One region of the Candidatus Contubernalis alkaliaceticus genome, then DNA from elsewhere that is predicted to be linked to it. Evidence: riboswitches for the same ligand, from Rfam matches in the RefSeq annotation. Region 1 holds a riboswitch; the other holds the start of a gene.
The links. Region 1 has a riboswitch for cobalamin ahead of HUE98_RS14035 (energy-coupling factor transporter transmembrane component T family protein). Riboswitches for the same ligand answer to the same signal wherever they lie in the genome.
Positions count from the first base shown of each region.

Region 2: another riboswitch for cobalamin. It lies ahead of HUE98_RS10575 (ABC transporter substrate-binding protein); the one in region 1 lies ahead of HUE98_RS14035 (energy-coupling factor transporter transmembrane component T family protein).

Region 1 is NZ_CP054699.1:2,806,152-2,811,636, reverse strand. Features, by position in the region: gene HUE98_RS14050 (FMN-binding glutamate synthase family protein) at 1-382, shown strand, start outside; gene HUE98_RS14045 (FMN-binding glutamate synthase family protein) at 725-2,308, shown strand; gene HUE98_RS14040 (LysM peptidoglycan-binding domain-containing protein) at 2,593-3,225, shown strand; cobalamin riboswitch at 3,392-3,586, shown strand; gene HUE98_RS14035 (energy-coupling factor transporter transmembrane component T family protein) at 3,678-4,418, shown strand; gene HUE98_RS14030 (ATP-binding cassette domain-containing protein) at 4,423-5,229, shown strand.
Region 2 is NZ_CP054699.1:2,117,661-2,123,145, reverse strand. Features, by position in the region: gene HUE98_RS10595 (D-alanyl-D-alanine carboxypeptidase family protein) at 1-89, shown strand, start outside; gene HUE98_RS10590 (nucleoside recognition domain-containing protein) at 105-701, shown strand; gene HUE98_RS10585 (spore maturation protein) at 702-1,241, shown strand; gene HUE98_RS10580 (pseudouridine synthase) at 1,375-2,103, shown strand; cobalamin riboswitch at 2,228-2,402, shown strand; gene HUE98_RS10575 (ABC transporter substrate-binding protein) at 2,542-3,501, shown strand; gene HUE98_RS10570 (FecCD family ABC transporter permease) at 3,524-4,558, shown strand; gene HUE98_RS10565 (heme ABC transporter ATP-binding protein) at 4,573-5,485, shown strand, end outside.

The sequences.
Region 1 (5,485 bases):
TGGTATGGCCAGGGCCCCTATTGCTGCGGCTATGGTAGGTAAGACCATTGGTAAAAAGATTAATGAGAATAAGCTTCCCGTTTATGTGGAGCGGTTTGGCGCCGATGTGGAGGAGATCTTTGTAACTGCCGCTGATCTTAAAGAAGAGCTGGGAGCTGAAACCTTTAAGAAGGTGTCTCCGGCAGCTTTGGGAGTATATACGTACTATCATCGATTAGAACAGGGCATGCAGCAGTTAATGTGCGGAAGCCGTAAATTTGCTCTGGAGTATATTACCCGGGATGATATCTGTTCATTGACCCGGGAGTCGGAAAATATTAGCGGTATTACCTATGTGATGGATATGGACAAAGAAGAAATTGCTAAAATAATGAAAGGGTAATATGGAACAGGGAATAAGAAAAAGAGATTCTCTCTCTCTCTCTCTCTCTCGAAAGTAAGGGTTAGAGATGGAAAATAATGATGTTACAGGATTTGAGTTTGGAGACTGCCTAAAAAAGGCGGTCTCTTTTTTGTGTCCAAATGAACATAACTATCATAGAATAAATATTACTAATTAACCATGGAAAGGGTTAAATGATAGTCATTGGAGGGGAATTTATTAGCATAATTTCATATAGCAAAAATTTATTTTAAATGGTGATATAATTATTGACGATTTCTGCGACGCCATGTATTATTATAATATGAAAACATGTTTTACATATTGGAAGGGAGAGGGAATATGACTTATTCAAGACCTAATGCTTCAGCGGCGACGCTGACCAAAAACCGTACTAAAGATTCAGTAAGTCCGTTTAGTGGATTATGTACTACTTGTATTGAGGGCTGCCCGGGATTGTGTGAAGTAGGAATGTCTTCTTTTCGGGGGCATGAGAATTTATACCCCCAACCTTTTGGGACGACGACGTCTGCCTCAGAGAAGGACTATCCTGTTGATTACTCACATTTCAATATCATGGGCACCGCGGTTGGTGCGCTGGGCATCGAAGCTGACAGCGACAAGGCAATTTTTCCAAATGTTAACCTGGAGACGAAAATAGGAACGGGAGATGGAGTAAAGGTAAAACTTCCCATTGTCATTCCGGGAATCGGGTCCACAGATATCGCCCATAATAATTGGGAAGGACTGGCTGTGGGCGCTGCTTTAACCGGAACCATCATTACGGTGGGTGAGAACGTGGCCGGAATGGATCCAGAAGCTGTATTTAAGGACAACAGAGTAGTAAGTACTGTTAATCTTAAATATCGGGTAGAATGTTTTAAAAACTGGCAGCGGGATGGATACGGCGCTGTAGTGGTACAGGAAAATGTGGAAGACAGCCGGTTGGGTATTTTAGAATATGTGATTAATGAACTGGGAGTAGAAACAGTAGAGCTTAAGTGGGGTCAGGGAGCCAAGGATATTGGCGGAGAGGTCAAAATCCGAAGCCTGGAAAAAGCTCAAATGTTAAAGCGGCGGGGTTACATCGTACTGCCGGACCCCGAAAACCCCAGAGTTATAGAAGATTTTAAAACCGGAGGGTTTAATGAGTTTGAAAGACATTCCAGAGTTGGAATGGTTAGCTTTGACGCTTTCATGAAGAGAGTTGAGCAGTTAAGAGCCGCCGGGGCTAAAAATATATTCCTGAAGACCGGGGCTTATCGTCCGGCGGATCTGGCCAGAGCTGTTAAGTATGCTTCCGAGGCTAAATTAGACCTTTTGACTATTGACGGGGCCGGTGGCGGTACTGGTATGAGCCCCTGGAGGATGATGAACGAGTGGGGAGTACCCATGGTTGAGCTTCATTCTCTGGCCTATGATTACTGCAAGAGATTGGAGTCTAAGGGGAAATATGTGCCTGACCTTGCTTTTGCCGGTGGATTTGCACTGGAAGATCAGATGTATAAAGGGTTAGCTTTGGGTGCTCCCTTTACTAAGATGATCGGCATGGCCAGGTCACCTCTGACCGCTGCAATGGTAGGTAAAACATTAGGGCAAAAAATCTCAGAGGGGAGCTTACCCTCTAGTGTAGCAAAATACGGTGATACTTTAGAAAGGGTGTTTGTATGCACCGCAGAACTAAAGGATGAGTTGGGAGCCGATACCTTCAATAAGATTCCTCCTGCAGCTTTGGGAGTATATACTTATTATCATCGCTTGGCTCAGGGGCTGCAGCAGCTTATGTGTGGAAGCCGTAAATTTGCCCTGGAACATTTGGATAGAAACGATATTTGTGCGTTGACCCGGGAATCATCGGAAGTAAGTGGGATCATTTATGTGATGGATCTGGATAAAAAAGAAGTAGACGATATATTGGATGCGTAACTACTTTGTTTAAAGAAATAATTGTTTGTTGTAAGGGGCTATCCCAAGATTTTAATTGGGTTTAGCTCCTTTTTTATATTTTTGGCTGTCCGCTTCCCTGTTGTAATTTGATAAGAAGATAGATGCCTGTTTAACTCATTTCTTTTTTCCTGCGGCTCAGTTGAATTTATTTCTTCAGATATATAACACTTTTAGTATCTGTCACATAAGATATATAAAATATATCAATGTAAAATAAAATTGTAATTCCTTAAGAAAGTATTTTAAGGAAGGAGGTAATTAATTTGGTATCCAAAAAGTATGTGGAGGAAGAAATTGTGGAAGATGTTTTTGAAGAAGATGAGAAATGGCCAAAAAAAGATAAAGTTTTAGATGATATTGAAGGCGAAAAAATGGTCAGAAGATTGTTAAACATTGTAGTCCGTCCTGGTGACTCCCTGTTTTTCTTTGCTCAGACCTTTGGGGTTAGTGTACATGAAATATTAGCTGTTAACCCCGGGATTACCAATCCTGATTTGATATTTCCCGGACAGATTGTTAGAATTCCGGCTCGTCCTTTAGTGGGTCCGGATCCGGGGTTCGCCCGGGCACAGTATCTGGTAAGGCCGGGAGATTCTTTATTTCTAATCGCTCAGATGTTTGGACTTACGGTAAATCTGTTAATACAGGAGAATCCTCAAATCGCCGACCCTAATCTCATTTTCCCCGGACAGGTGATAAATCTGACGGTAACACCGCCGCTGCCTCCCAAACCTCCCAAGGGTACAATACAAATTTATGTTAGTGTTGGAGAAACACTGTCCAGCATTGCCAGACGTACCGGTGTCTCTGTTCAGGCAATTATTGATGCCAACCCACAAATCAAGGATCCTAATTTGATATTCGTAGGACAGATTATTAATGTTCCTTTAAGCTAACCATAAAATAACCTCCCAGGATTTACTTTTAACGATTTCTTTTAAAAAGAAATCGTTTTTTTTATTTCACAACCTTTACATGGGTTGACATAAATAAGCTTGTTTTTTTTGTGCAAATATAATATTATAATGAACATAGCATGTACTTAATAAGTTGATTAAATTTCATATATAAATGTTGAATGAATTTCTCTCCAGAGGGGAGATAAGGGAAGCTGGTGCAATTCCAGCGCGATGCCGTCACTGTAAAGGCGAGGCTTTTTACATTTGCCACTGACAAGGACTTGTTTATTGTTGTCGGGAAGGCGTAAGCAGCTGATGAACCTAAAGCCAGGATACCTGTCAGTCAATTGTTTCCAAATACCCACGGTGCATGGGTTAAAGGAGTTACACTACTAAAAACCTTTATCCTTACGTCGATAAAGGTTATTTTTTTTAAGGAGCTGATTCACTTGGGCCGATATCATTTTAAAGGAAATCATATTGCTGGGGTAAATACTTGGGGGCGGGCCTGGGATACTCGGGCTAAAACTGCTGCTGCGTTACTTTTTGTTTTTGGAGTGGTCAGTTTAAATACTCCAGTACTGGTTTTAGCTGCTCTGTTTTTTGCATTGATTTCTGCACTACTTATGGGATTATCTTTTTCTTTCCTGATGAAAAAACTCTTACTATTGGTGCCTTTTTTAGCACTAATGTCTGTGCCCATTATTTTGGGGGGAGGGCTTCCCCCTGCAATGGACCGTTACTATTTTGCGGCGTTACTATCTCTGAAAGCCTTAGCCTCCATGACTGCTATGATTGTTATGCTGGTGACCCAGCCCATAGAAGAGTTTTTGGAAGGCTTATATCATTTAAAAGTGCCTTATATAATCATCACTGTTTTGTTTTTGGCTTATCGTTACACATTTTTATTTATGCAGGAGATTAAGAGTATTCAAAGGGCACTGGCCTCCCGGCTTTTTTCTGGTGGTATTCATATCAATGCTTTAAAAGTTTATGGAGAACTTTCGGGGGGGCTTTTTATAAAATCTGTGGACCGCTCTGAACATGTTTATAGAGCCATGTCCTCCCGTTGTTTTCAGGGGAAAATGCCCGTAAGCAGTCCTTCCCCTATTACCTCCATGGATATGATAAAAACTATAGTTACAGTGTTTGTAGTTGTATTTTTAATCGTTATAGAACAGGTGGTGTAATTAAATGAATGCTGTGGATATAACAGGCCTTACCTATAATTATGACGATGGTACTGAAGCCTTGAAAGAGATCCATTTGAAAATAGAAAAAAACAAAAAAACAGCGATACTGGGTTCTAATGGAAGCGGGAAGACCACTTTAATTTACCACTTAAACGGGATATTTTTGCCCCAACAGGGACAGATTACAGTAATGGGTTATCCCCTAAAAAAGGAGAATATATCTAAGATTAGACAAATGGTGGGACTTCTTTTTGATAATCCCGATAATCAGCTTTTTTCCACCACCGTATTTAATGATATTGCTTTCGGGCCAAGGAATTTAAAGCTTTCAGAAGAAGAGGTTTTATCTAGAACCTTAAGTGCCATGAAGAGAGTAAACATTGAAGTTTTAAAGGACAAACCCCCTTATAATTTAAGCCTGGGTCAAAAAAAGAAAGTGGCCATAGCGGGACTGTTGGCCATGGAACCGGAAATGATGGTTTGTGATGAGCCTTTTTCCGGCCTGGATCCTTATTCTACCGGTCAAATGGTGGAAATCTTAAACGATTTAAATTCAAAAGGAGCCACCTTGATTCTCAGCACCCATGATGTTAACCTGGCTTTTACCTGGGCTGATCAGGTGATTATTATGAAAGAGGGCAAAGTGTTGGCTGCGGGAGAAGTGGAATTGTTAACAGATCGGGAATTGATGCTTCAGGCATTTTTGGAAGTTCCCATGCTGGCGGAGATTTTTAAAGGCACTGGATTCAAACCCCGGAATGCAGAAGAAGCGGTAGATGTAATTAAGTTTTATATCCAAAAGGTTTAAAATTTTTAGTCCAACTTTAAAATCTTAAAAGGGAAATCTAAAGCTCAATTGATACTGATGTAAAACATGAAAAAGGTAATATAAAAAAGATTATTTTATATTATAATCTCAGGGGACATTTGAAAATGTATACTAAAATGTTTAAAATTTTTGAGTAGATAGAAAATTTAAATAATGCAATTCACTTGCAATTACACATAATTTATTGTATTATAGAAGTAAGATTTTTTAGCAGTGTTATGAAGGAAGTAAGTGT
Region 2 (5,485 bases), 690 kb from region 1:
ATTTGTTAGCGGGTGAATCCATTAATAAAAAAAATGTCTTCATTACTCTTTTTAATTCATTTAAAAAATGGCTGGTTCATGCTATTTAGATTGGAGTGTTTTGATTGATCAACCGCCTGTGGTTTTATTTAATGCTTATAGGTATTGTAACTGCCGGTTTTTTTGGAAGAATAAGCATCGTACCTGAAGTAATTTTTTCTGCAGCGGAGCAGGCTGTAAGCATATGCATTGGGTTAATCAGTATAATGGCATTTTGGCTGGGGATAATGCGAATTATTGAGGAATCCGGTCTAATCAATGTGATTATTAAAATCTTGAGGCCTGTGGCAGCCTTCTTGTTTCCGGGAATTCCCAAAAACCATCCGGCTATGAGCGCAATTTTAATGAATATGAGTGCTAACCTTTTGGGTATGGGTAATGCGGCTACTCCCTTTGGATTGAAAGCGATGGAAAAAATGCAGCAGCTGAACCCTAAAAAAGATACGGCTTCCTTAGATATGTGCACTTTTTTGGCCATCAATACCTCCAGCTTAACCCTGGTTCCGGCTACAGTGATTGCCCTGCGTTCTGCCACAGGTTCTATGAATCCTACGGAAATTATCGGCACTACTCTGATTGCCACAGCTACCTCCACTACCGTTGCCATATTATTTGACCGGGGTTATCGCTTTCTTGAAAGAAAGAAAGGTGGAATGTCTTAGATGTTGGGAAAAATGATAAGTATCATATCTGTATGGACGATCCCGGCAATTATATTGATAACCCTGGTATATGCCAATATTAAGGGGGTTAAAGTTTTTGACGTTTTTGTAGAGGGAGCTAAGGAGGGGTTTGATACCGCAGTAAAACTGATTCCCTTTTTGATTGCAATGCTGGTGGCTATTACTCTCTTGCGAGAGTCCGGTGCCATGGATGTTATCACCCATTTTTTAATGCCACTTTTTAATCTTTTAAGTATTCCATCTGATATTCTTCCCCTGGCTATTATGAGGCCTGTCTCCGGCAGCAGTGCCCTGGCTATTACTACAGAAATTTTGCAGAATAAAGGCCCCGATTCTTTAGTGGGAAGGATTGCTTCTACCATGATGGGCAGCACCGACACAACCTTTTTTGTATTAACAGTTTATTTTGGCAGCGTAGGCATAAAAAAAATCAGACATTCATTGACGGTGGGACTCTTGGCAGACATGGCCGGCTTTTTAGCGGCTGTATTAATATGCAATAAAGTTTTTGGGGGGTGATCTTACCTAACGCTACCTTAAAGATTTAAAGGATTTATACTAAATTTCGTGGTAAAATATATAAATAGGTTTAGATATGATGCTGGAATTGAATTTCAACATACTAATTGAGGATGTAACGGAGGGAGAAAGATTGAGGCTGCAAAAATACCTGGCCCTGGCGGGAGTCGCTTCCCGAAGAGCCAGTGAAGAGTTGATAAAGAAAGGGCAGGTGAAGGTAAATAATAGGGTGATCACAACTTTAGGGATAAAAATTAACCCTGAAGTGGATGTTGTTAAGGTTGATGACACCCCTGTTCTTTATAAGGAGAAAAAGGTTTACCTCTTATTGAATAAGCCTAAGGGGTATATTACTTCGGTAAATGACCCTCATAATCGGCCTACCGTCATGGATTTAATTCCAGGAATCAAAGAAAGGCTTTATCCTGTAGGCCGGTTGGATTTGGATACTGAAGGACTGCTTCTGTTAACAAATGACGGCCAGTTAGCTTATCGGATTACTCATCCCAAATACAAGATAGATAAGAAATATCTGGTAAAAACTGTGGGGATACCTTCTCCAGAAAAGATAAAAAGTCTTGAGAAAGGTGTTCTATTAACAGAGGGTAAGACTTCACCTGCCAGAGTTAGAATTATTAAGGTGGAATCTTCCAGAAGGTGGGCTTGGGTAGAGATTATAATACATGAAGGGAGAAAGAGGCAGGTCCGAAGAATGTTTGAGTTGGTGGGCAATCCGGTAACCAGGTTAGAAAGGATACAGCTTTCTTTTCTTACTTTAGAGGGCTTAAAAACCGGGCAATATCGTCACTTGACTTTGGAAGAAATCAGACTTTTAAAGAGAGAATTGGGGATTTTAGGGTAAAGAATAATGGGCGGGATTAACAACTAAACTACTAAGTGGCAAGTAAAGTGTTTGATATATTTTTTTGTTTTAGGGGTTGTTGTATTGGAAACTGACTGATATAATAAATTCAGTTGTTTAAAACTAAATAATAAAATAATCAGGTGCCTATAACGGATAAAAGGGAATCGAGTTCAATGCTCGAGCGGTCCCGCCACTGTAACCCGGAGCGACTTACCATAACCACTCTCTTGTGTTTGGGGAAGGGGTAAGGAGCGGTGAAAGGAAGCCAGGAAACCTGCCTGATTATGGAACGTACTGTTTGCTTTCGAGGGAAAAGGAGGTGCGTAAATAAGATTCTTTTATTTCTCGGCGCTGAAGGCTGAGTTTTTTTGTTTTATGGAAGGGTTTAGGTGTTTAATAATTAATTGAATATAAAATTTAAGGGGGTTTACTGTTTTGTTTAATAAATTATGGTTTAAAACTGCATTTGTCGTTATTCTGGGGATTTTTGTTTTAGGCAGCTGTTTTGGTTGTGCAGCTGAAGGTGAAGATCCTGTTACCGATGATAAGGATATTGTCACTGAGGAGAAGGAAAACCAAGAGGCCCTAACATTCCCTATAACTATAATAGATATGGCCGGCAATGAAGTTGTGATAGAAAAGGAACCCGAAACCATTGTTTCTCTCCGGCCCAGTGCAACGGAAACTCTTTTTGCCTTGGGGTTAGGTGATAAGGTCATCGGTGTAACAGAATTCTGTTATTATCCCGAGGAGGCTAAAGGGAAAGAAAAGGTGGGGGATTTCATAGTTAATGTAGAAAAGGTAGTCTCCTTAGACCCTGATATTATTTTTACCTTTGAACATTATGATGAAGCCGTAGATACTTTAAGAGAACAGGGATATGCTGTTATAGATTTAGATTCTAAGACCTTAGATGAGGTGCTGCATTCCTTTGAACTGGTGGGCAAAATTACCAACACATCTGATAAGGCAGAAGATTTGATTGCAGAAATTTCTGCCGACATTGATGAGATAAAAGAATTTACTTCAAATCTGGAAAATGATGCTAAGCCTAAAGTATTTGTTATGTTGGATACGGAATCCCTCTACTCTGTAGGCAGTGATACATATCTAAATAATTTAATTGAAACAGCTGGGGGCATCAACATAGCTGCAGATGTAGGTGCAGGCTGGCCGGTCTTGAGTGAAGAAAAAATATTTGAGGATGATCCAGATGTGATCATTTGCACTCATCCCATGAAGGAAATAGTTATGGCTCGGGATAATTGGCAGGATTTAAAAGCCGTGCAAAATGAACAAGTTTATGACGCAGATGGTGACCTGGTCTCCAGGCCTGGCCCAAGGGTTGCTTTAGGACTTAAGCATATTTTAGATATAATACATCCCAACAGATAACAGAAGAAAGGGTGCTAACACCTTGAACTTTCGTCCCTTAATAATTGTCTTTCTGGTAATCTTGGCCGTCTTTTCAATTGTGGTGACTACTACTATTGGGGTAGCGGAAATATCCTTTATGAATGTAGTCAGGATGGTCATAAATAAAATCACATACTTCGGTCAATTTATTCAGGAGGACTGGCCTTCAACCTGGGAAACTATTATATTTAATATGAGGCTTCCTCGGGTGGTACTGGGATTTATCGTTGGAGCCTCTCTTTCTATTGCTGGGGCAGCATTTCAGGGGTTGCTTCGCAACCCCCTGGCTGACCCTTACACCATTGGAGTTTCCAGCGGTGCAGCCCTGGGGGCTACTCTGGCCATGTTCATACAAAACAGTTATGGATTGAGTTTTTTTGGCGGGATACCTTTTTTTGCTTTTTTAGGAGCTTTAGTGGCTTTATTTTTTGTATACAACCTTTCCCGGGTGGGGAACAGCATACCTGTGGTGACCCTGCTTCTGGCCGGTGTAGTGGTCAGTTCCTTTCTTTCGGCGGTAATATCACTGCTGATGCTCTCCTCAGGGGAACAGATTCGGGGGATTTACTTTTGGCTGGTGGGGGGATTAAGCATGAAGACCTGGTCCCATGTGATTATGGTACTACCCTACGTGATTATTGGATCTTCAGTAATATTTTATTGGTCCCGGGACTTGAATGTAATTTTGCTGGGGGAAGAGGCAGCCTCAAATTTAGGGATTGAGGTGGACCGAGTTAAAAAAATAATTTTGGTAGCCGCTTCTTTAATTACCGGTGCGGTGGTTTCCGTCAGCGGAATGATTGGATTCGTGGGGCTGATTATTCCCCATGCGGTCAGGATGATTGTTGGCCCTGATCATCGAATATTAATACCTACATCAGCATTGGTGGGAGGCATCTATTTAATTTGGGTGGATTCCCTGGCCAGAACCATGATGGCGCCTATTGAAATGCCTGTGGGAATTATAACTGCTTTCTTAGGAGCTCCGTTCTTCATTTATTTACTTAGAAGTAAGCGGAAAGAATTTCGCTTTTAGTAGGAGGAAGACACATGTCTGTAAATTTAAAAGTGCATAATTTAACTTTTTCCTACCAGTCCTCCCCGGTTCTAGAAGGTATTAATACGGAGATAAAAAAGGGTGATTTTGTTGGAATTATCGGGCCAAATGGTTCGGGAAAGTCAACCTTGATTAAAAATGTCAATGCTTTGTTAAAACCGGTGGAGGGAGCCGTATTATTGGAGGATGAAGATATTTCAAAAATGTCCCGGCAGAGAGTTGCCCGGTCCATGGCGGTAGTTCCTCAGGACACTTCTGTAGGGTTTGATTTTTCGGCTTTTGAAATCGTGATGATGGGGAGGGTTCCTCACTTAAGTAGGTTTGAAAAGGAGGGCCCAAAGGACGAAAAAATTGTGCGGGAAGCAATGGAGGTTACTAACAGCTGGTCCTTAAAGGATCGTTCTATTACGGAGCTCAGTGGTGGGGAGCGTCAGAGGGTAATTATGGCCCGGGCCCTGGCCCAGGAACCCCAGATTATTTTACTGGATGAGCCTACAGCTTTTTTGGATATTTCCTATCAGACGGAAATTTTTGATTTAATGAGGGAGCTGAACCGGAAGAAAAACATGACGGTTATTGCTGTCCTGCATGATTTGAATCTGGCTTCTCAGTACTGTGATTATCTTATACTTTTAAAGGCAGGGAAAATATTTAACATTGGGACGCCTTCCAATGTTATGACTGTAGAAAATATTCAGGAAGTATACGGCACCAAAGTTATTATAAGTGAGCATCCTATAAATGGCACCCCTTATATTTCGCTGCTCCCAAAACGCAGCAGTGCAGATAATAATGTGCCTCCAAAAAAGATTCATATAATAGGGGGCGGGGGCAGTGCCAATCCTCTGACCAAACTTTTCTATTATCTGGGTCATCACATTTCTTTGGGGGTGTTAAATGGTAGGG